DNA from 3 places in the Promicromonospora sp. Populi genome. Region 2 is predicted to be linked to each of the others. Evidence: riboswitches for the same ligand, from Rfam matches in the RefSeq annotation. Region 2 holds a riboswitch; each other region holds the start of a gene.

What was found. Region 2 has a riboswitch for thiamine pyrophosphate ahead of thiO (glycine oxidase ThiO). Riboswitches for the same ligand answer to the same signal wherever they lie in the genome.
Region 1: it holds a riboswitch for thiamine pyrophosphate, as region 2 does, so the genes downstream of both, thiC (phosphomethylpyrimidine synthase ThiC) here and thiO (glycine oxidase ThiO) in region 2, are expected to answer to the same signal.
Region 3: it holds a riboswitch for thiamine pyrophosphate, as region 2 does, so the genes downstream of both, thiD (bifunctional hydroxymethylpyrimidine kinase/phosphomethylpyrimidine kinase) here and thiO (glycine oxidase ThiO) in region 2, are expected to answer to the same signal.

What each region holds. Positions count from the first base shown of each region.
Region 1 is NZ_CP163528.1:4,338,793-4,345,422, forward strand. Features, by position in the region: gene AB1046_RS19645 (N-acetylmuramoyl-L-alanine amidase) at 1-990, shown strand, start outside; gene AB1046_RS19650 (C39 family peptidase) at 1,073-2,359, opposite strand; TPP riboswitch at 2,532-2,636, shown strand; gene thiC (phosphomethylpyrimidine synthase ThiC) at 2,631-4,397, shown strand; gene AB1046_RS19660 (LacI family DNA-binding transcriptional regulator) at 4,478-5,599, opposite strand; gene AB1046_RS19665 (MFS transporter) at 5,705-6,630, shown strand, end outside.
Region 2 is NZ_CP163528.1:5,170,206-5,176,835, reverse strand. Features, by position in the region: gene thiO (glycine oxidase ThiO) at 1-1,152, opposite strand, end outside; TPP riboswitch at 1,145-1,248, opposite strand; gene thiE (thiamine phosphate synthase) at 1,297-1,947, shown strand; gene AB1046_RS23485 (S8 family serine peptidase) at 1,972-6,024, opposite strand; gene AB1046_RS23480 (nitroreductase/quinone reductase family protein) at 6,189-6,599, shown strand; gene AB1046_RS23475 (alpha/beta hydrolase) at 6,618-6,630, opposite strand, start outside.
Region 3 is NZ_CP163528.1:212,589-219,218, forward strand. Features, by position in the region: gene AB1046_RS00985 (RyR domain-containing protein) at 1-1,399, shown strand, start outside; gene dxr (1-deoxy-D-xylulose-5-phosphate reductoisomerase) at 1,451-2,617, shown strand; gene thiD (bifunctional hydroxymethylpyrimidine kinase/phosphomethylpyrimidine kinase) at 2,769-3,704, opposite strand; TPP riboswitch at 3,694-3,791, opposite strand; gene AB1046_RS01000 (aldo/keto reductase) at 3,858-4,670, shown strand; gene AB1046_RS01005 (aspartate aminotransferase family protein) at 4,688-6,091, opposite strand; gene AB1046_RS01010 (hypothetical protein) at 6,111-6,630, opposite strand, start outside.

The sequences.
Region 1 (6,630 bases), 830 kb from region 2:
TTCGAGCTGCTCGGCGCGCCCATCGGCGGCGACCTGGAGACGACGACGAACGTCCAGCCGGGCGACGTCGTAGAGGTACGCACCGGGTATGCCGACAACCCGAACACGGTGACGGGCTGCCAGCAGGCGTCGCCTGGCTCCGGCGAGTGCGTGGTGGGCGCGGGCACGAACTTCCGCTACCTGTACCAGTCGCCGTCGACCGACGCGCCGCTGGCGAAGGACCCGGGCTGGAAGCCGGACGGTTCGGCCGGCACCACCTACGCGAGCGACATCAGCGCACGCGTGCAGTCCGGGCACAAGCTCGTCGTGGACCAGGTCGAGGGCGACTGGCTGGGTGTGTGGTGGGCCGGGTCCCTGGCCTGGCTGCACAACCCGGCCGACCGGCCGGTGGTGGTGCCCGCGACGGCGAAGACCGTCACCGTCGCGGGTGACGCCCCGGCGCCGGTCTACGGCCGGGCCTACCCGGAGGTAGCGGCGTACGAGGCGTACCCGGGTGTGCCGGTCCAGCCGGTCACGCCCATCGAGTACCAGGTCGGCGTAGGCCAGACGTACGCCGTGGCGGACGACGCCGTGGCCGCCGACTACTACCGGGCCGCCTCGTTCGACGGCTCCGGACCGAACCGCAAGTTGGTGCGCGGCGAGGACCTCTACTACCAGCTGTGGCTGGCGCACCGGTACGTGTTCGTCAAGGCGGCCGACGTCGAGCTCAGCGACCCGGTGGTGGCGGACGTGACGGGGCCGTCGATCAAGGGCAGTGCCAGGCCGGGGCAGGTCCTGACGGCGAAGCCCGGGACCTACCTCCCGGACGACGTCGACGTGGCCTACCGGTGGCTGCGCGACGGCGAGCTGGTGCCCTACGCGACCGGCTCCCGGTACCTGGTGACCGGCCGCGACCGCGGCACGGAGCTCGCGGTCCAGGTGACGGTCTCGGCCGATGGCTACACGTCGGCGTCGTACACGTCGGAACCAAAGCAGGTCTCCCGCCGCTAATCCTCGTAACCGAGTGCGGGCTTCTTGTTGGGTCAGCCGCAGCCGACCCAACAAGAAGCCCGCACTCAGTTACTGCTGGGGGTCACCAGTTCTTGGTGACTCCCGGGACGTTGGCCGGCAGCTTCACGTTCTTCGGGTGGAAGACGTACGCGATGCCGTCCGTCGACGTCTGCCAGACGCGCTCGAAGTTCTCCCGCGTGTAGACCTGGCGCACGGCCTCGTTGCTGGCCTTGTTCGGGTCGTTGATGATCGGGTCACCGTCCGCGGTGAACCCGACCAGCACGAGGAGGTGCCCCGGGGTGCTGTAACCGGCCTCGGGCATCTCCTCCTCGTCGAAGTTGAGGGAGAAGGTCAGCGGGATACCGGCAGCGATGAACCGCTCCGCCTCCGCGAGGGAGCGCAGGCGGGTCACGAAGCTGTCCAGCCCGAACGTGCTCGCGTACGCGGTGTTGAACGGCCAGTTGCCAGCGCCCTCGTACGTGTAGTCCCACGTCTTTATCGCGGCGTAGTCGACCTGCGGGTCGCCGTTCGGCGCCTCGATGTCCTCCAGCTCCTCGGCCGGCACCTCGCGCCCGTACGAGTAGATGACCATCGAGGACGACGTCGGCGAGCACCACACCTGGCCGCCGCCCCCGAACTCGGGGTACTCGCCGATGTGGATGAGCTGGCTGAACCGCGGCACGTCGAGCTCGACCTCTCGCCCGAGCGTGAAGTCGCTGGTGCCCGTGTAGTGCTCGTCGGGCAGGATCTCGCTGATCATGGTGCTCACCGAGGACAGGCGCGGCGAGGTCCGGGCGCCCTCGGGCCGGTACAGCCTGGCCCGGGTCTGGTACGCGTCCGGCTCGAAGCCGGCCCTCGAGACGAACGTGTCGGTGAACAGGGCAGCGTCGGTGTCGCCCTGGCCGTTCAAGGAGGTGCGGTGGATGTCGCCGACGCTGCCGTCGGCGGGCGCGAACTCGTCGCCCGACGCCCAGCGGCCCATCACGAACCACTTGGTCCAGGTCCCGTCAGCCTTGCGGCCGCGGAACTCCACCTCGACCCAGGTGCCAGTGGGGGTATCAACGTTCCAGGAGGGAACGGCCTGCTTGATCGGGTACCCGGCCTCGACGACGGGTGAGGTCCAAGTCCCGGTCTCGTAGGTGACGGGCGTGCCGTCGCCGAACGGGTCGGTGTAGTCAACGAGGTCGCCGCCGCGGGCCAGGAAGAGCCCGCCGTAGACGTCGAACCGGAGCTCGTCGCGTTCGCCCTTGAGCAGGTCCCGGCGCCCTTCCCAGGTGGTCAGAGTGATCTGGTTGTCCGACGCCGCAGGGGTCACCTCAGGCGCCCCCGCCGCCGACACCGCACCCGCAACAATCCCTGCTTGGACCACGAGCGCTCCCGTCGCAGCCAATGCGAACGCCCTAGTTCGCAGCTTGTTCCGTACCGGCATTCCAGCCTCCATGTCCCGGGCTCCCTGCTGGGGTGAGCGAGCCGTCGGGGTCTGCCTATCACGGTGAGGGGACAGCGCAGAAGGAAAGTCGTATGTGGTGCTAACGTCGGCGGCGATCCCACGGGTGCCCCACGCAGGGGCTGAGATCGGGCTGACGGCCCGGGACCGTTGAACCTGTCCGGTTAACACCGGCGTAGGAAGCAGGAGTCTCATGATGGAGAACACCCAGTCCCGCACGCTCGCCTTCGAGCACGAGAACAAGCACGACGATGTCGCCCTGCGGGTGCCGGTCACCGAGATCACGTTGGCGTCGTCGCCCGACGGCACCCCGAACGAGCCGGTTCGGGTCTACCGCACACAAGGCCCCGGGTCCGACCCGGTCCGCGGCCTCCCGCCGGCCCGCGAACCCTGGGTCGTGGCACGGGGAGATACCGAGGAGTACGACGGCCGCCGTCGAGCCCTGGCCGACGACGGGCGCAGCGCCCTGCGCCGGGGCGCGGCGACCCAGGAGTGGCGGGGAGAACGACGTCGACCCCGCCGGGCCGTCCCCGGCCGGACCGTCACCCAGATGCACTACGCGCGCCAGGGCGTCATCACGCCGGAGATGCGGTTCGTCGCGCTGCGCGAGGACTGCGACGTCGAGCTGGTGCGCAGCGAGGTCGCGGCAGGCCGGGCGATCATCCCGAACAACGTGAACCACCCGGAGTCGGAACCGATGATCATCGGCAAGGCGTTCCTGGTGAAGATCAACGCGAACATCGGGAACTCGGCCGTCCACAGCTCGATCGCGGAGGAGGTGGAAAAGCTCGAGTGGGCCACGAAGTGGGGCGCCGACACGGTCATGGACCTCTCCACCGGGGACGACATCCACACCACCCGCGAGTGGCTGCTGCGCAACTCGCCGGTACCCATCGGCACCGTGCCGATCTACCAGGCCCTCGAGAAGGTGAACGGCGACGCGAGCGCGCTGACCTGGGAGGTCTACCGGGACACCGTGATCGAGCAGTGCGAGCAGGGCGTCGACTACATGACCGTGCACGCGGGCGTGCTGCTGCGGTACGTGCCGCTCACCGCCGACCGCGTGACGGGGATCGTGAGCCGCGGCGGGTCGATCCTCGCGGGCTGGTGCCTGGCGCACCACCAGGAGAACTTCCTGTACACGCACTTCGACGAGCTCTGCGAGATCTTCGCCGCGTACGACGTCGCGTTCTCCCTGGGTGACGGCCTGCGGCCGGGTTCGCTCGCGGACGCGAACGATGCCGCCCAGTTCGCCGAGCTCGACACGCTCGCCGAGCTGACCAAGCGGGCGTGGGAGTACGACGTCCAGGTGATGGTCGAGGGGCCGGGCCACATCCCGTTCCACCTGGTGCGCGAGAACGTGGAGCGGCAGCAGGAGCTCTGCGACGGCGCCCCGTTCTACACGCTCGGCCCGCTGGTGACCGACATCGCGCCCGGGTACGACCACATCACCTCCGCCATCGGCGCCACCGAGATCGCCCGGTACGGCACCGCGATGCTCTGCTACGTCACGCCCAAGGAGCACCTCGGCCTGCCTGACCGGGACGACGTGCGTACCGGCGTCGTCACCTACAAGATCGCCGCGCACGCGGCCGACGTCGCCAAGGGCCACCCAGGCGCCCGGACAAGGGACGACGCCCTGTCCAAGGCCCGCTTCGAGTTCCGCTGGCGGGACCAGTTCAACCTGTCGCTCGACCCGGAGCTCGCCGAGCAGTACCACGACGAGACCCTCCCGGCCGAGGCCGCCAAGACCGCGCACTTCTGCTCGATGTGCGGCCCCAAGTTCTGCTCGATGCGCATCTCGCAGGACATCCGCGACGAGTTCGGCGGCGCCAAGGCCCAACAGGCGCTCGCGGGCGACGTAGCCGAGGCGGCCGCGGCAGGCATGGCCGAAAAGTCGGCCGAGTTCCGCGCGTCAGGCGGCGAGGTCTACCTCCCGCAACCCACCCTCCGCCCGTAACCCACCGACTTGGTTGTGGGCGTGATCGTTGCGCCTAAAACGGGCAATCGGCAGCAACGATCGCGCCCACAACCAATCGGTCAGTCCAGGTCCGGGACCGGGCCTGTTGTTGTGCCCTCTACCAGGGTTACCGGGAGGAGGACTGATTCCGGCTCCTCGCCGGCCAGGAGCGCGACGACGGCCAGGCCGAGCGCCCGGCCCTTCTCGACGAGCGGCTGGTGCACGCTGGTGAGCACGTCGGGGGAGAGCCACGGCAGGTCGAGGCCGTCGAACCCGGCCACTGAGACGTCCTCCGGCACGCGCAGGCCGAGCTCGCGCGCGGCGATCACGGCGCCCGCCGCGAGCAGGTCGGAGTGGGCGACGATCGCCGTCGGACGGTCGCGGGCCGGTGCCCACTCGGACAGGATCTCGGTGGCCGCGTCCCGCCCGTGCTCCACGAGCGAGGCCGGCGTCTCCCAGGAGATGACCGGCTCGACGACGTCCCGCACCCCGGCCAGGCGGTTGCGGGTGGGGGTGCGCTCGGCGGCGGCGAGCCGGGCGGCGTCGACCGGCCCCGACCGCTCGTCCCGCCCGAAGGGCAGCGTGATCTCCGCGATCCGCGTGTGTCCTAGCTCGACGAGGAGGCGTACCGCCTCGGCGGCGCCGTGCCGGTCGTCGACGCCGACCACGGGCACGCCGGGCACGTTCTGCCCCTCGCCGATCACGACGGGTACCCCCCGGCGCTGCAGCGCGGCGAGGTTCGGGTCGTCCTTCAGGGTGCCCCACACCAGCACCGCGACGTCCATCGCGGCGGCCTCGACCAGCGGGTCGACGGCGGCCGGCAGCCCCGCCTCGGCAGCGAGCCCGACGGACTGCGCAGTGGCACCCTGCCGCGTCCCCGGGACGAGCAGCACGCCCAGACCCTGCTCACCGATCGCGGAGACCAGGCCGTGCAGCACCTGCGTGGACACCGGGTCCCGGAACGACCGGCCCAGCTGGTCGCCGATCACGACGCCCACGATCCCGGAGCGGCCGGACCTCAGCTGCCGCCCGAGCGGGTTGGGCCCGGAGTACTCGAGCTCGCGGGCGGCCGCGAGGACCTTCTCCCGGGTCTCGGGGGTGATGGGCCCCGCGCCGGAGAAGGCGAGCGACGCGGTGGAGACGGAGACACCTGCCAGCTCGGCGACCTTCGCGAGGGTCGGACGTACGGTCTGGCGGGTCATCGCGGTTCCTTCTCTCGCATCGGGGTGTGCATCGGGGCGGAATCTGCTGGGCCGATCCCAGGTTGTGGCCTACGGTCGGGAGATTCAATCGCAACAAGGAGTTTTGTGCCTACTGCACACGCCGCCGCTCGTGCGGTCTTCGTAGTCTTCGCCGCCAGCGGGTTCGGCTTCGCGAGCTGGGCCTCGCGTCTCCCGGCCGTCCGGGACGGCCTCTCGTTCTCCGAGCAGGAGATGGGCCTGCTGCTGCTCACCGGGTCCATCGGCTCGGTCGCGGCGATCCCGCTCTCGGGGCTGGTCGCGGAGCGGTTCGGCACCGCGCGGACCGTCGTCACGTTCGCCGGCATCCTCGTGGCGGGGCTCACCGTGGCCGGGTTCGGTGTCGCGGCGGGCGAGCACCTCGCGGTCCGGCTCGGTCTGATCCTCTTCGGCGTGGGTGCCGGGGTCTGGGACGCCGCGATGAACCTCGAGGGCGCCGCCGTGGAGCAGCGCCTCGGCCGGGCGGTCATGCCGATCTTCCACGCCGGGTTCTCCTTCGGCACCGTGCTGGGCGCGGGCATCGGCGCCCTGGTGGCCACCGCGGGCGTCCCCGTGGTCTGGCACATCGTGGGGGCGGGTGTGATCGCCCTCCTGTCGGTCCTGGTGGCGGTCCGCTATTTCTCCCCGCGCGCGGTGACGGCGACACTGCCCGACGCCGGCGCGGGCAACGCTGACGGCGCCGATCCGGGCGAGTTGACCCCACCGCCGTCGGGCATCGGGGGGCTGTTTGCTGCCTGGCGGGAGCCGCGGACCCTGGCGATCGGGCTGGTGGTGCTCAGCGCGGCCCTCACCGAGGGTGTCGCGAACGACTGGGTGGGCCTCGCGGTGGTGGACGGCTTCGGCACGTCCGACGGGATGGGGGCCGTGGGCCTCGCCGTCTTCCTCACCGCCATGACAACCGCTCGGCTCGCCGGGACGCGGGCGATCGACCGGTTCGGCCGGGTCCCGGTGCTCGTTCTCTCGGCGGCGCTGGCGTTCGCGGGTGTGCTCACGTT
Region 2 (6,630 bases):
GTGCGGGTCAGCAAGCAGGACGGCGGCTTCGAGGGCCGCGCCTGGCACGGCCGCGCCCGGCGCCCCACCGAGCAGGTGGTCGACGACGGCGGCGGTCAGCGGGGCGAGCAGCACACCGTTGCGGTGGTGGCCGGTGGCCAGCAGCAGGCCGTCGGCAGCCCAGCCGAGCAGCGGCGCGTTGTCGGGGGTGCCGGGCCGGGACCGGGTGGTGGCCTCGACGAATACCGCGTCGTCGAGGGCGGGCAGCAGGGCGCGGGCGTCGCGCAGCAGCGTGAAGACGTCGGCGTACCGGGTCAGGCGGTCGTCGTCGCGCTCGTCGGAGGTCGCGCCCACCACTACCTCGCGCCGCCCGTCGGCCCGTTGCCGCCTCGGCACCACGTAGACGGGGCGGCCCTGCACGGTGCCGCGCACCACAAGCCCGGAGGTCAGCTCTGGGCCGACGTCCAGACGCAGGGTTGTGCCGGGCACCGCCCGGGTGGGCGCACCAGGGAACAGCTCGCCGCTGCTGAACCCGGCGGCCAGGACGACGGTCCCGGCCGCGTGCCGCTCCCCCGCGTCGTCCGAAACTCCGACGACGGCGCCGTCCACCCAGGTCAGCGCGGTTGCGGCCCGGCGCACCAGCCGCGCGGCGGGTGCGGCGTCGACCACCGCGGACAACGCGGCGTGGACTGCCCGCGGGTCGGCCTGATGGTCCCCGGGCACCCAGGCGGCGCCCGCCACGCGCGGGCCGACGGCGGGCTCGCGTAAGCGAGCGTCGTCGGGCGAGATCTCCACCGAGCCCAGGCCCCACTCCCGGTGCAGGGCGAGCATCCGGCGCAGCTCGGCCAGGTCGTCGCCGTCGTAGGCGAGGGCAAGCGTGCCCGTGCGGTCGAGGCCGATCGCGCCGGGCGGCAGGCCCGCCGCCTGTTCGAGCGACCGGGCGAACCGCGGCCACAGCGCGAGCGACTCGGTCCCGAGCCGGGTCAGGCCGCTCTGCCCGAAGCCCGCCTCCATGACTGGGGCGAGCATGCCCGCCGCGGCGCGTGTGGCGCCGTCGCCGGGCGCGGGGTCCAGCACGGTGACGGTGGCGCCGGCCGCGAGCGCGCGCCAGGCCGCCGTCAGGCCGATGATTCCCCCGCCGACTACGAGCACGTCGCAGGCATGGCTGGTCAAGGCTGAAGCTCCCTTCGCTGGCATTACCCAGATCAGGTTCGACGGTCGGCGCCCTGCGCCCTCTCAGCCCCGTGCGGGGCTCCCGTGCACGGTGGCAACCATAACCCTCATCCGGCACCCGTTCGCGTGCCTAGACTCACGCGCGTGGATCCACGGACCCGGCTGGCCGACGCCCGCCTCTACCTCTGCACCGACGCCCGCGAGGCCACGGGCGACCTCGAGCCGTTCCTGCACGCGGCGCTCGACGGCGGCGTCGACGTGGTCCAGCTGCGGGACAAGACCCTGGACGCCGCCCGCGAGGTCGCGCTGCAGGCCGTCGTGGAGCGGGTGGCCGCCGAGCACGGTGCGCTGCGGGCGGTCAACGACCGGGCCGACATCGCACAGCTGACCGGGGCGCCCGTGGTGCACATGGGCCAGGACGACCTGCCGCCGGGCGCGGTGCGGCAGCTGCTGGGCGACGGCCCCGTGCTGGGCCGGTCCACGCACGCCCTGGACGAGGCCTTGGCCGCGGATGCCGACCCGCGTGTCGACTACTTCTGCGTGGGCCCGCTGTGGAGCACCCCCACCAAGCCCGGCCGCCCCGCCGTCGGCCTGGACCTCTTGCGCGACGTCGCCGCCCGCCGGCCGGTCACGCCGTGGTTCGCGATCGGCGGGATCGACACCGATCGCCTCGACCGGGTGCTCGACGCCGGGGCGCGGCGCATCGTCGTCGTACGGGCCATCACACAGGCCGACGACCCGCGCGCCGCAGCTGTTGAGCTGCGACGGCGGGTCGTCGGGAGTGCGGGGGCCTGAGCTAGCCGGCCCTCGCGGGCGGTACTACCCGCAGAACTCGTTCAGCTCGAAGTTGTGCACCACCGTCTGACCCTTGATGATGCGTGCCTGCTTCGACTCCGGCGGGTACCCCGTCGCCGAGCTGAGCAGCGTCAGCCGGTTGTTGGAGATCCCCATCCAGCGGGCATAGCCGCCGTCCGGCCCGGTCACGAGCGTGACGTCGTACTCGGACCCGTCGATGACCACGAACGCGCCCTCCAGCGGCACGGTCTCGTCCTCGCAGGTGGCCCCAGTGACGGTGCCGGCGATCTTGCCCCAGTTGGCGGGCGGCGTCACCGTCAGCGACACGTCCACGCGGGGCTCGGCGTACGGCGTGCTGCCGTTGGCCACCACTCCCGCGGTGTACGTGCCCGGCTGGTCGACCCGGCTGCTGTCCATGTCGACGAACACCTTCGCGGACGCTCCGGGAGCGAGCGTGAAGGACGGCGGCTGGACGTCGAGCCACGGCACGTCGACCGTGGACTCACCGGTCACGTTCATCACCACGTGCATGTCCGGGAAGCCGAGCTCCGCGACGGGAGTCGGCTCGGGCGTGTTGCACTCCGACGAGGCGATGTACGACGGCGCGGTCTCCGGCTCGGCGTTGGAGCCGATGAAGAACCCGGCGGGGCTGACGACCTCGACCACGAGCGTGCCGGTCGCGGTGCCGGTGACCGGCACGTCGACCATCGTGAGCTCCTGCTCCTCCAGGGTCGCTTCGGACGAGCCGAGCAGCGTCATGTTCTCGTACAGGAAGTCCCCGTCGAGCTCGTACAGGTTGACCGTCACAGGCGTGTCCGCCCCGGCGATCTCCACCCCGAAGGACACGTTGGTCACGGCGAACTCACCCTGGATGTCGAAGTCCTCCAGCGTGAACGTCCGCAGCACCTTCGTCTCGCCGGCCAGGCAGGCCGCCGAGTTGACCGCAACGACGTCCTGCGACGACGAGTGGGTGATGGTGGTCCCGTCCGCCAGGAGCGACGGCGGCGCCGACGGCGTCACCGTCTTCCCTGGCTTCTTGCCGTTCCGGCCGAAGCCGTCGTCGGCCTGCGCGGCGGAGCTCGCCCTGCCCAGCTTGCCCGAGGACGGGGCCGTGCTCACCTCGGTCACCTCGCCCGTGGCGCCCTTGATGACGCTGCTGCCGCCCGAGGTCCCGAGGATCTCGAAGTCGGACGACGTCGGAGCCACCTCGACGTTCGCGGGCGCGGTGCCCTCGTTCTTCACGGTGAAGCTGCCGGACTTGCTGCCGCCCAGCTTCACCGTGCGCTTGATCTCGCTCGGAGTGACGGTCAGGAGCGGGGCAGCGAGCTTCACGTCCTTTCGGACGACGGCGTCGGCGACGACCTTCACCTTTGCCTGCTTGGCCTTGTAGTCCTTGGCCGCATAACCGATCTGCTGCGCACCGACCTGCGCCGAGAACAGCGAGTAGTACCCGGCGCCCACGCCCGGGTTCTCCGGGTCCAAGGACTTGGTGCTCTGCTCCTCGCCGGCCGACACCGTGGCGCCGTTCACGCCGTCACCGGTGTTGAGGTCCCGGACGAACCCGGCAACGAGGCCGCCGTCGACCGGGGTGCACTCCCCGATCGACACGTTGTCGACCTGCCACCAGAAGGACCACGCGGCGTCGCCGTAGTGGAACCGGACCCGCACGTCGGACTGACCGCCCGCGCCCGGGAGCCCGACGAGCACGCGCCCGTTCGCGTCGGCGGTCTGGTGCAGCACGGTCTCCCAGGTCTCGCCACCGTCCAGGCTGAGGTCGACGTCGGCGAAGTCGCCGCCCGACGAGTACGCCTGATCGAACGTCAGGAGCGGCGCGTCGACGTCGCTCAGGTCGTAGGCCGGTGCCGTGAGGGTGGTGTCCTGCGACCCGTCAGGGCCGTAGGCGTCACTGTTCACCTCGGCGAACAGGCCCTCGCCACCGGTCATGTTGCCGTACTCGAACCGGTCGTCGAAGGTCCAGACCTGCTCGGTGCCGGCCAGGTCCTCGACGGTCCAGCCCTCGGGCACGGCGCCGGACTCGAACTCCTCGGTGCCTGCGCCCGCGCCGGTCAGGGCGTAACCGGGAGCCGTGCACTCGGGTGCCACCGGAGCGGCGACGTCGGCGGTCGCCGGCTCGGTGCCGACCTCGACCTCCTGCGTGAGCGCCCCGTAGCCGGTCACTGACGGCGTCGCGACGAGCGTGTGCGTGGCCGACTGCGGCAGCTCGAGCGAGTACTCCCCCGTGAACGGGTCGGTCCACGCCACCACGCTGCTGGGTGCGCCCTGCACGGTGACCTTGGCGTCGAGCGGCCAGCCGTGGCCGGAACCGTCGGTGACGGTGCCGCTCACGGTGGTGGTCGGCGCGGCCTCCAGGACGAAGTCCTGGGTGGTGGTCTCGTCCTCGACGACGTCGGCCTGGGCCGCGGCGTCGATGAACCCGAACGCGGAGACGCTCAGGTCGTACGAGCCCTCCTCGAGGCCCAGGCGGTACGCGCCCTCGGCGTCGGTGGTGTCGGAGCGCTCGCCGGTGGTCACGCGCGCGCCGGCGACGGGCTCGCCGTCCGGGCCCGTGACGGTACCGGCGAGGAAGCCGTAACCGTCGATCGGCGCGTTCTCGATCAGGGTGCGGACGTCGAGCTTGCCCTCGCCCCACACGTTGTTGTCCTCGGCGGTGCCGCCGCAGGAGTCGTCGTCCACGTTGGTCGAGGTCTCGTCCAGCAGCTGCTTGGTGGCCTCGATGTCGCCGACCAGGACGGGAGCCGCGCTCCACAGGAGCGCGACGGCGCCCGCGAGGTGCGGGGAGGCCATGGACGTACCGCTGAACTCCTCGTACCCGCCGCCGGGCACGGAGGACCGCACATCGACACCGGGGGCCGAGAGGTTCGGCTTGGTCAGGCCGTCCTCGCCCGGGCCGCGCGACGAGAAGTCGGCGATGTCGCCGGACTCCCCGAACGCACCGGAGGCGTAGGTCCCGACGTTCGCCCCGGGGGACGACGTCGACTGACAGCCGAACTCACCCGCGTTGCCCGCCGCCCACGCGCCGAAGATGCCTGACGCCTCCCAGGCAGCGATCTCCTCGGACATGAAGTCGTCGATCGCCCCGGGCGCCGTCTGGCCCCACGAGTTGTTCACGATGTGGGGACGCTGCGCCGGGTCCGGGTCGGAGCCGTCGACGCGCGTCGGCGCGAGGATCCACTGACCGGAGGCGAGCAGATCGTCGTCGGAGCAGGTCGCGCAGCCGTTGGCCGCGATCCAGTCCGCGTCGGGTGCGACGCCGATCTGGTTGCCCGCGCCGTCGTCGCCGACCATGGTGCCCATCACGTGGGTGCCGTGGGCGTCACCGTCGCACGGCGCACCGTCGCAGCTGCCGGAGGCGTCGAACCAGTTGTAGTCGTTGCTCAGCTCCCCGCCGCCCAGGTTGCCGCGGTAGTGGTCCAGGAGGGCCGGGTGCTCGACGTCCACGCCGGAGTCGATGTTCGACACGGTGATGCCCTCACCCGTGAAGCCCATGCTCCAGACGTCGGGCGCGCCGATCGCGTCCAGGCCCCACTCGGTGGCGAGCGGCGCGTTCTTGGTCGAGGCCTTGCGCTCGACCGGCTCGATGAGCTGGGTCGCCAGGCGCTCGTGCACCTGCTTGACCTCCCGGCTGGCAGCAACCTGATTCGCCAGCTCCGCGCTGCCGTCCTCGACGAGGATCGCGTTGCTGATCCAGTAGGACTCGTATTCCGCGCCCGCCGCCTTCAGGTCGGCGATCACTCCGGCCTGGGACGCCTTGGCGGTGCTGGTCAGAGCCTCGTAGACATACTGGCCGCGCTCGTCCCAGTCGGCGATGGCCTTGGCCGGCTCCAGGTCGGGCTGGTCGGCGAACCGGATCCAGAAGTCGGTGGAATCCTTGGCCTCCAGCCGGGTCTGCACGGCGGGCGTGATCTTGTCCGCTGCGCGCTCCGGTACGTCGGCGGTAGCAGCGGGCTGTATCCCGGTCGGCGTTGATGTGCTCGCGAGCGCTGGTATCGCGCTCACCGTGGTGGCCAGGAGTGCGCCGACTGCCACAAGGGCTATCGGTGCTCGTCTGGTTGGCATGCGACTGTGCATTCTTGCCTCCGGGGTGCAAGCGCCCAACCCTGGGCGCAACCACTGGCCCACGAGCGTGCGCCACGTGCCACTCTGGAGAGCGTCGACCGAAAGGGCAACGAAAGTCCGTTTAGGCCAGGAATTCATCCCGGCCCGCGCGGCGTTGCCTCCGCATGGACTTCAACCAGCAGATCATCGACACCTTCCGCACCAACGGCGGCGAGGTCAACGAGCCCATGCAGTTCGGCAAGAAGCTCGTACTTGTGCACGTACCGAGGAAGGACGGCACCATCCGCATCGCGCCGCTCGCCGCGATCTACGACGACGGCGCCTGGCACATCGTCGGCTCAGCCGGCGGCTCCACCAAGCACCCCGCCTGGGTCTTCGGGCTGCGCCGCTCGGAGGAGGTCGACGTCGAGGTCCCCGGCGAGCCGGTCGAGCTTGTGCGCGCCAAGGTCGAGGAGCTCACCGGGGAGGCGCGCGACGCCATGTGGGTTCGCTTCAAGGAGTTCTCCAGCGGCTTCGCCGGGTACGAGAAGACGGCGGAGGGGCGGGTCTTCCCGATCTTCCGGCTGGTGGCCTGAGGGTCGCGACCTAGCCGGTCAGACGGCGGGG
Region 3 (6,630 bases), 270 kb from region 2:
CCTCATCGCCGAGGCGCTCGCGGCCCGCGGCGCGCTCGTCGCGCGGGCTCCGGCCGGCGACGCCGAGTCGCTGCGCGACGCCGGGGTGGCCGGCGCCGCCGTCCTGTACGCCTGCGAGGCCGAGGACGACGAGCCCGGCGTCAACGTGCTCACCGTCGCCGTGGCCAAACGTGCCCACCGGTACCCCGACCGGGTCGGCCTGCGCCTGAACGCGCACGTCAGCGACCCCGAGCTTGCGCTCGCCCTGCAGGCGCGCCACCTGAGCCACCCGCAGCCGGGCGTGGACTTCTTCACGCTGGACGAGCTCGTCGCCCGCTCCCTGGTCCGCCGGGACGGTGCGGTGGCCCGGGGCGACGCCCCGCACGTCGCGGTGGTGGGGCACGGCACGTTCGGCCGGGCGCTCGTGGTCGCCTTCGCCCGCCTGCGGAGCGTCGAGATCGCATCCGGCGGCGCACCCCTAACGGTCACCCTGGTCGGGCCTGGCGCGCACGACGCCGCCCGGGCGCTGCGCGCCCGCTGGCCCAGCGTGCGCGCAGCGTGCCGGCTCGTGCCGGTAGACACCTTCGCCGACGTCACCGCGGTCGGCAGCCCGCAGCGGGTCTACGTCTGCCACGACGACGACGGCGAGGCGCTCCGGGAAGCGTTGCGCGACAGCGACCTCTGGCGCGCGAGCGAGGGCCCGGTTGTGCTCCGCCTGAACCGCCTGGCCGGGCTGGGCGAGCTGTTCGGCGCCCACGACGGCGCGATCCTCGACGACCTGGACGGCCGGCTCGACGTCGTCGAACCGCGCACGCTGCTGCGCAGGGCGACCGCGCCCGGCGTGCTGGTGCACGACGACGTCTACGACCTGATGGCCGTCTCCGCCCACCTGACCTACCTGCGCAACCAGCGCTCGCGCGGTGTGCCCTGGCAGAGCAGCCCGGCCATGGTCCCGTGGCCCGACCTCTCGGACGACCTGCGAGCCGCCAACCGCGCGCAGGTGCGCGCCATCCCCGACCGGCTCCGCCAGATGGGCTGCACCGTGGCGCCTGCCAGCGGCGGCGAGCACGGCCGGATCCCGGAACCCGTGGTGGACGCGCGGGCCGTGGACGAGCACGAACGCTGGACGGCCGAGAAGCTGGCGGCCGGCTGGACCTACGCCCCGGTGCGCGACGACGCACGGCGGCTGCACCCCGACCTGCGCCCCTGGGCGGACCTGTCCGAGCCCGACCGCGAGAAGGACCGTGCCGCGATCCGTGCGATCCCGGTGATCCTCGCGGACTTCGGCCTCCACGTGGTTCCGCTCGCCGACGACGCCGGCTGGGAAGCGGCGGGAGCGCCCGTGCCGGACCCGCGCGGCGTCGTCCGGGGCTGGCGGGTGTTCGGCCGCGGCCGGGCCGAGCCGGCCGGCGAGGGCTGACGCCGGGCAGCCCGGCCAGGCCTGACGTCGATGGCTGACAGGATGGGGCCCATGCGAAGCGTCACCCTCCTGGGCTCCACCGGTTCCATCGGCACGCAGGCCATCGACGTCATCGGGCGCAACCCCGACCGGTTCCGCGTGGACGCGCTGTCCGCCGGCGGTTCCGACCTGCCCGCCCTCGCGCGGCAGGCCGCGTCGCTCGGCGTGCGCGCCGTCGCGGTGGCCGACGACGGTGCACGCGCCGCGCTGACCACCCTCCTGCGCGAGGCGGGGGCCGACGGCGTAGAGGTGCTCTCCGGTCCGGGCGCCGCGACCGAGCTGGCCGGCCGGGGGAGCGGCGTCGTGCTCAACGGCATCACCGGGTCTGTAGGCCTGCGCCCCACCCTCGCCGCGCTCGCGGCCGGCTCGACGCTGGCGCTCGCGAACAAGGAGTCACTGGTGGTCGGCGGTGCCCTGGTAAAGGCGGCGGTGCGGCACGAGGGGCAGATCGTGCCGGTCGACTCGGAGCACTCGGCCATCGCGCAGGCGCTGCGCTCGGGGTCCGCCGCGGAGGTCCGCAAGCTCGTCGTGACCGCGAGCGGCGGCCCGTTCCGTGGCCGGTCACGGGCCGAGCTGCGGGACGTCACGCCCGCCCAGGCCCTGCGCCATCCCAACTTTTCGATGGGGCGTGTGGTGACCACCAACTCCGCGACCCTGGTGAACAAGGGCCTCGAGGTCATCGAGGCCCACCTGCTGTTCGACCTGCCGTTCAGCGCCATCGACGTGGTGGTCCACCCGCAGCAGCTGATCCACTCGATGGTCGAGTTCGTCGACGGCTCCACCATCGCGCAGGCCGGGCCGCCGCGGATGCTCGTGCCCATCGCGCTCGGCCTGTCCTGGCCGGAGCGGCTGGCCGACGTCGATGTGGCGATCGACTGGACCCAGGCCGCCACCTGGGAGTTCGCACCCCTGGACGACGACGCCTTCCCCGCCGTCCGCCTGGCCCGGCAGGTCGGGGAGGCCGGTGGGACCTACCCGGCGGTCTACAACGCGGCGAACGAGGTGTGCGTGGACGCGTTCCACGACGGCACCATCGGGTTCCTCGACATCGTCGACACCGTGGCCGCCGTCGTGGAGGCGCATGCGGCCACGGAGGCGGGCGACGCGACGTCGGTCGAGGGCGTCCTGGAGGCCGACGCCTGGGCCCGCGCTCGTGCCGCGGAGCTCCTCAAGTCCTGACGGTCCGGCCCTGCGCGACGTCCCTGCTGGGGTGTGGCGACCGGGTGACGCGTGTCGACTGGGATGGCCTGGGGAAACAGTAGGTCTGCGGAGTGCGTTGCTGCCAGTAGACAACGTCTACCGACAGCAACCGAGCTGGCTCGCGGAACCTTTACCCGGAGACCGACCATGCGGCCGCGGCATCGGCCGCCGTCCGTGCGGCGTATCCGTGATCGACAGGGCCGTGCCCGTGCCACGGACCCGCCGCTGTCCCGGTACCGCCGATGATCAGGGTGTCCGCGGCGCGGAGGGTCTCGGTCAGGTAGTCCTTCGCCGCGCGTACCGCGGGCTCCCAGTCGTTGTGCAGGGGCCGCAGGACGGCGCACGCCGAGCTGAGCGTGCAGCCCGTGCCGTGGGTGTTTCGGGTGGGGATCCGCGGGGCGGTCAGGGCGACGACGGCGTCCGGACCCGCCAGGTGGTCGACCGACTCGGCCGACTCCAGGTGCCCGCCCTTCACCAGGGCGAGCCGCGCGCCGAGCTTCAGCAGCGCCCGCGCCTGGTCGGCAGCCTCGGCGGCGTCCCGGGCCGGCTCGACGCCGAGCAGTACCGCGGCCTCGGGCAGGTTGGGCGTGACCAGGTCGGCCATGGGCAGCAGCTCGTCGCGCAGCACCGCCTCGGCGTCTCGCGCCAGGAGCCGGTCGCCCGACGTCGCGACCATCACCGGGTCGAGCACCACGTACGGCGCGCGTCCGGCGGCCCGCAGGTCGCGCAGGGCCGCGGCGATCGCGCGGGCGACGGCGGCGTCCGATGTCATGCCGATCTTCACGGTGTCCACCGCGACGTCGGCGAACAGCGTCTCCAGCTGAGCCGTCACCATGTCGGCGGGCACCGGAAGTACCCGCGTGACGCCGGTGGTGGACTGCGCGGTGAGCCCCGTGAGCACCGCGCAGCCGTAACCGCCGAGCGCCGCGAAGGTCTTCAGGTCTGCCTGGATCCCGGCGCCGCCGGACGGGTCCGACCCGGCGATCGTCAACGCCACCACCGGGTGTCTGGCGGGTCGGATGCGGGGAGCGGCGTCGGGCGCGGGCGCGCTCACGACAGGACCCACGAGGCGTTCCCTTCGCTAGAATTACCTAGAGCAGGTTCACGGGTGCATCTCAGCCGGGCTAGCGCCCTGGCGCCCCGCGCCATTGGGTCCAACCATAGGTCGTCGACGGCGGCGCGGGAACCGTGTCCAAGCAGCCGGCGCAGCCTCAGGCGCGTGCGGGGGCGACGCGGGACTGCGCCCCTGACTCGCGCACCTCGGTGCGGCGAGTCAGAGCCGCAGTCCGGGCTCCTCAGGAGCGGGGTTCGGCCCCGTGCCGCAGCCCGTCGACGAGACCACATCGACCTGTACCAGATCCACCGCCCCGACCCGGAGACGGACGTCGAGTACACGCTCGCGGCGCTGACCTACCTGATCAACTCGGGCAAGGTGCGCGCGATCGGTTCATCCACCATGCCGGCCGCCGACATCGTCGAGGCGCAGTGGGTCGCCGAGCGGCGCGGCCTGGAGCGCTTCCGCACCGAGCAGCCTCCGTACTCCATCCTGAACCGCGGCATCGAGCGCGACGTACTGCCGGTCGCCCAGCAGTACGGCATGGGCACGCTCGTCTGGAGCCCGCTCGCCGGCGGGCTGCTCACCGGCCAGTACCGCAGGGGCCAGAACAACGAGACCTACCGCTCCCGGTTCGGCTTCGAGCACCTGCGTGACGAGCACCGCCTCGACGTCGTCGAGCAGCTCATCCCCGTCGCCCAGGACGCCGGGGTCCCGCTGAACCATCTCGCGATGGCGTTCGCCATCGCCCATCCGGGTGTCACGTCCGCGATCATCGGCCCGCGCACCATGGAGCACCTGGACAGCGCGCTCGCCGGCGCTGAGGTGGCCCTGACGGACGACGTCCTCGACCGGATCGACGCCATCGTGCCGCCCGGTACCGACGTCGGCCGCCTCGACATGGCCTACGACCCGCCGGCCATCCAGCACGCACCCCTGCGCCGTCGACCCGCGGAGCAGCGGGCGGCTGCCGCCTGACGCTGCCGCTCCTCCGCTCAGAGCTTCGTCCACACCTCGCTCAGGACGCCCCGCAGGATCTGTTCCATCTCGGCGAACTCTGCCGGGCCCGTGGTCAGGGGCGGCGCCAGCTGCACCACGGGGTCGCCTCGGTCGTCGGTGCGGCAGTACAGGCCGGCCTCGAGCAGCGCCGGGTTGAGGAGCCCGCGCAGCAGGCGCTCCACCTCGTCGCCGGAGAAGGTCTCCCGGGTGTCCTTGTCCTTGACGAGCTCGATCGACCAGAAGTACCCGGCGCCGCGCACGTCACCCACGATCGGCAGGTCGTGCAGCTGCTCCAGCGTGGACCGGAACGCGGGCGCGTTCTCCTTGACCCGCCCGGTCAGGTCCTCCTGGTCGAAGATGTCGAGGTTCGCCATGGCGACGGCTGCCGAGACCGGGTGCCCGCCGAACGTGTACCCGTGCCCGAAGGTCGTGGTCCCGGTAGCGAACGGCTCGAAGATACGGTCCGAGACGATGCAGGCGCCGATCGGCGAGTAGCCCGAAGACATGCCCTTGGCGCAGGTGATCATGTCGGGCACGTAGCCGTAGTCGTCGCACGCGAAGATCGACCCGACGCGGCCGAACGCGCAGATGACCTCGTCCGAGACCAGCAGGACGTCGTACTTGTCGCAGATCTCGCGCACCCGCTCGAAGTACCCGGGCGGCGGCGGGATGCTGCCGCCCGCGTTCTGCACGGGTTCGAGGAAGACGGCGGCCACCGAGCCGGGCCCCTCCGTCAGGATCAGCGTCTCGATCTGGTCGGCGGCCCAGCGACCGAAGGCCTTCGGGTCGTCGCGGAGGCCTTCGTCGGCCCGGTAGATGTTGGTGTTGGGCACCTTGTGCGTGCCGGGCACCAGGGGCTCGAACGGCTCCTTGATGCGGGGCACACCGGTCACGGACAGGGCGCCGTGGGTGGTGCCGTGGTAGGCCACGGCCCGGGAGATCACCTTGTACTTGCCGGGCTTGCCCTGCAGCTTCCAGTACTGCTTGGCCAGCTTGAACGCCGTCTCGACGGCCTCGGACCCGCCCGTCGTGAAGAACACCCGGTTGAGGTCGCCGGGAGCGTGCTCTGCGAGCCGCTCGGCCAGGTCGATGGCCGGCGGGTGCGCGAACCCCCAGATCGGGAAGTAGGCGAGCTCACCGGCCTGCTTGGCGGCGGCCTCGGCGAGCGATCGGCGGCCGTGCCCGGCCTGGACCACAAAGAGCCCCGAGAGCCCGTCGATGTACCGGCGGCCGGCCGAGTCCCACACGTGGTGGCCCTCGCCGCGCACCAGCGTGGGCACGCCGGACTCCCAGGCGGACTGGCGCGTGAAGTGTCCCCAGAGGTTACGGCGGGCGGCGTCGTCCCGGGGTGTTCCGCGCGGCGTGACGTTCTGCCCTGTGGCTACGGGTGTCTCGGTCATCGCCCAAGGTTATGACCTGTCAGCGCCTTCGAGCCCAGTTGAACACCGCCAGGCCGGTCACCAGGGCGCCGACGGTGACCAGGGCGGTGGCCGCGACCGCCTGGAGCGGGTCGATCAGGGCCGCGTCCAGGGCCACCTGGACGGTGCCGATCAGGGCGTAGACGCCCGCGAACACGGTGATCGCGGAGAGCGTGCCGTCCATCAGCCGACGGCGTCCGCGCTCGCGCTTCGCCTCGGCCTCCCGCTCGCGGTCGCCGTGCAGGCGTTCGAGGGCGGCGAGCCGGGCGGCGATGGGCTCCTGGAGCAGCTCGCGCAGCCGCTCGGTGACCACTGCGGCCTGCTGCTCGAAGTGCGACGCCTGCAGCAGCTGGTTCAGCATCCGGGACTCCAGAGCGGAGGCCAGGAACGTGGGGGAGGTGATGGTGGTCAGCGTGGTGCGGACCTCCGAGGCGAACTCGTGCAGGCGCAGCTGCTCGCGGGTGAGGCGTTCCTTGCGGTCGGCGAGGTCGGCGCCGTTGTTCACGTCGTGGTCGGCGAGC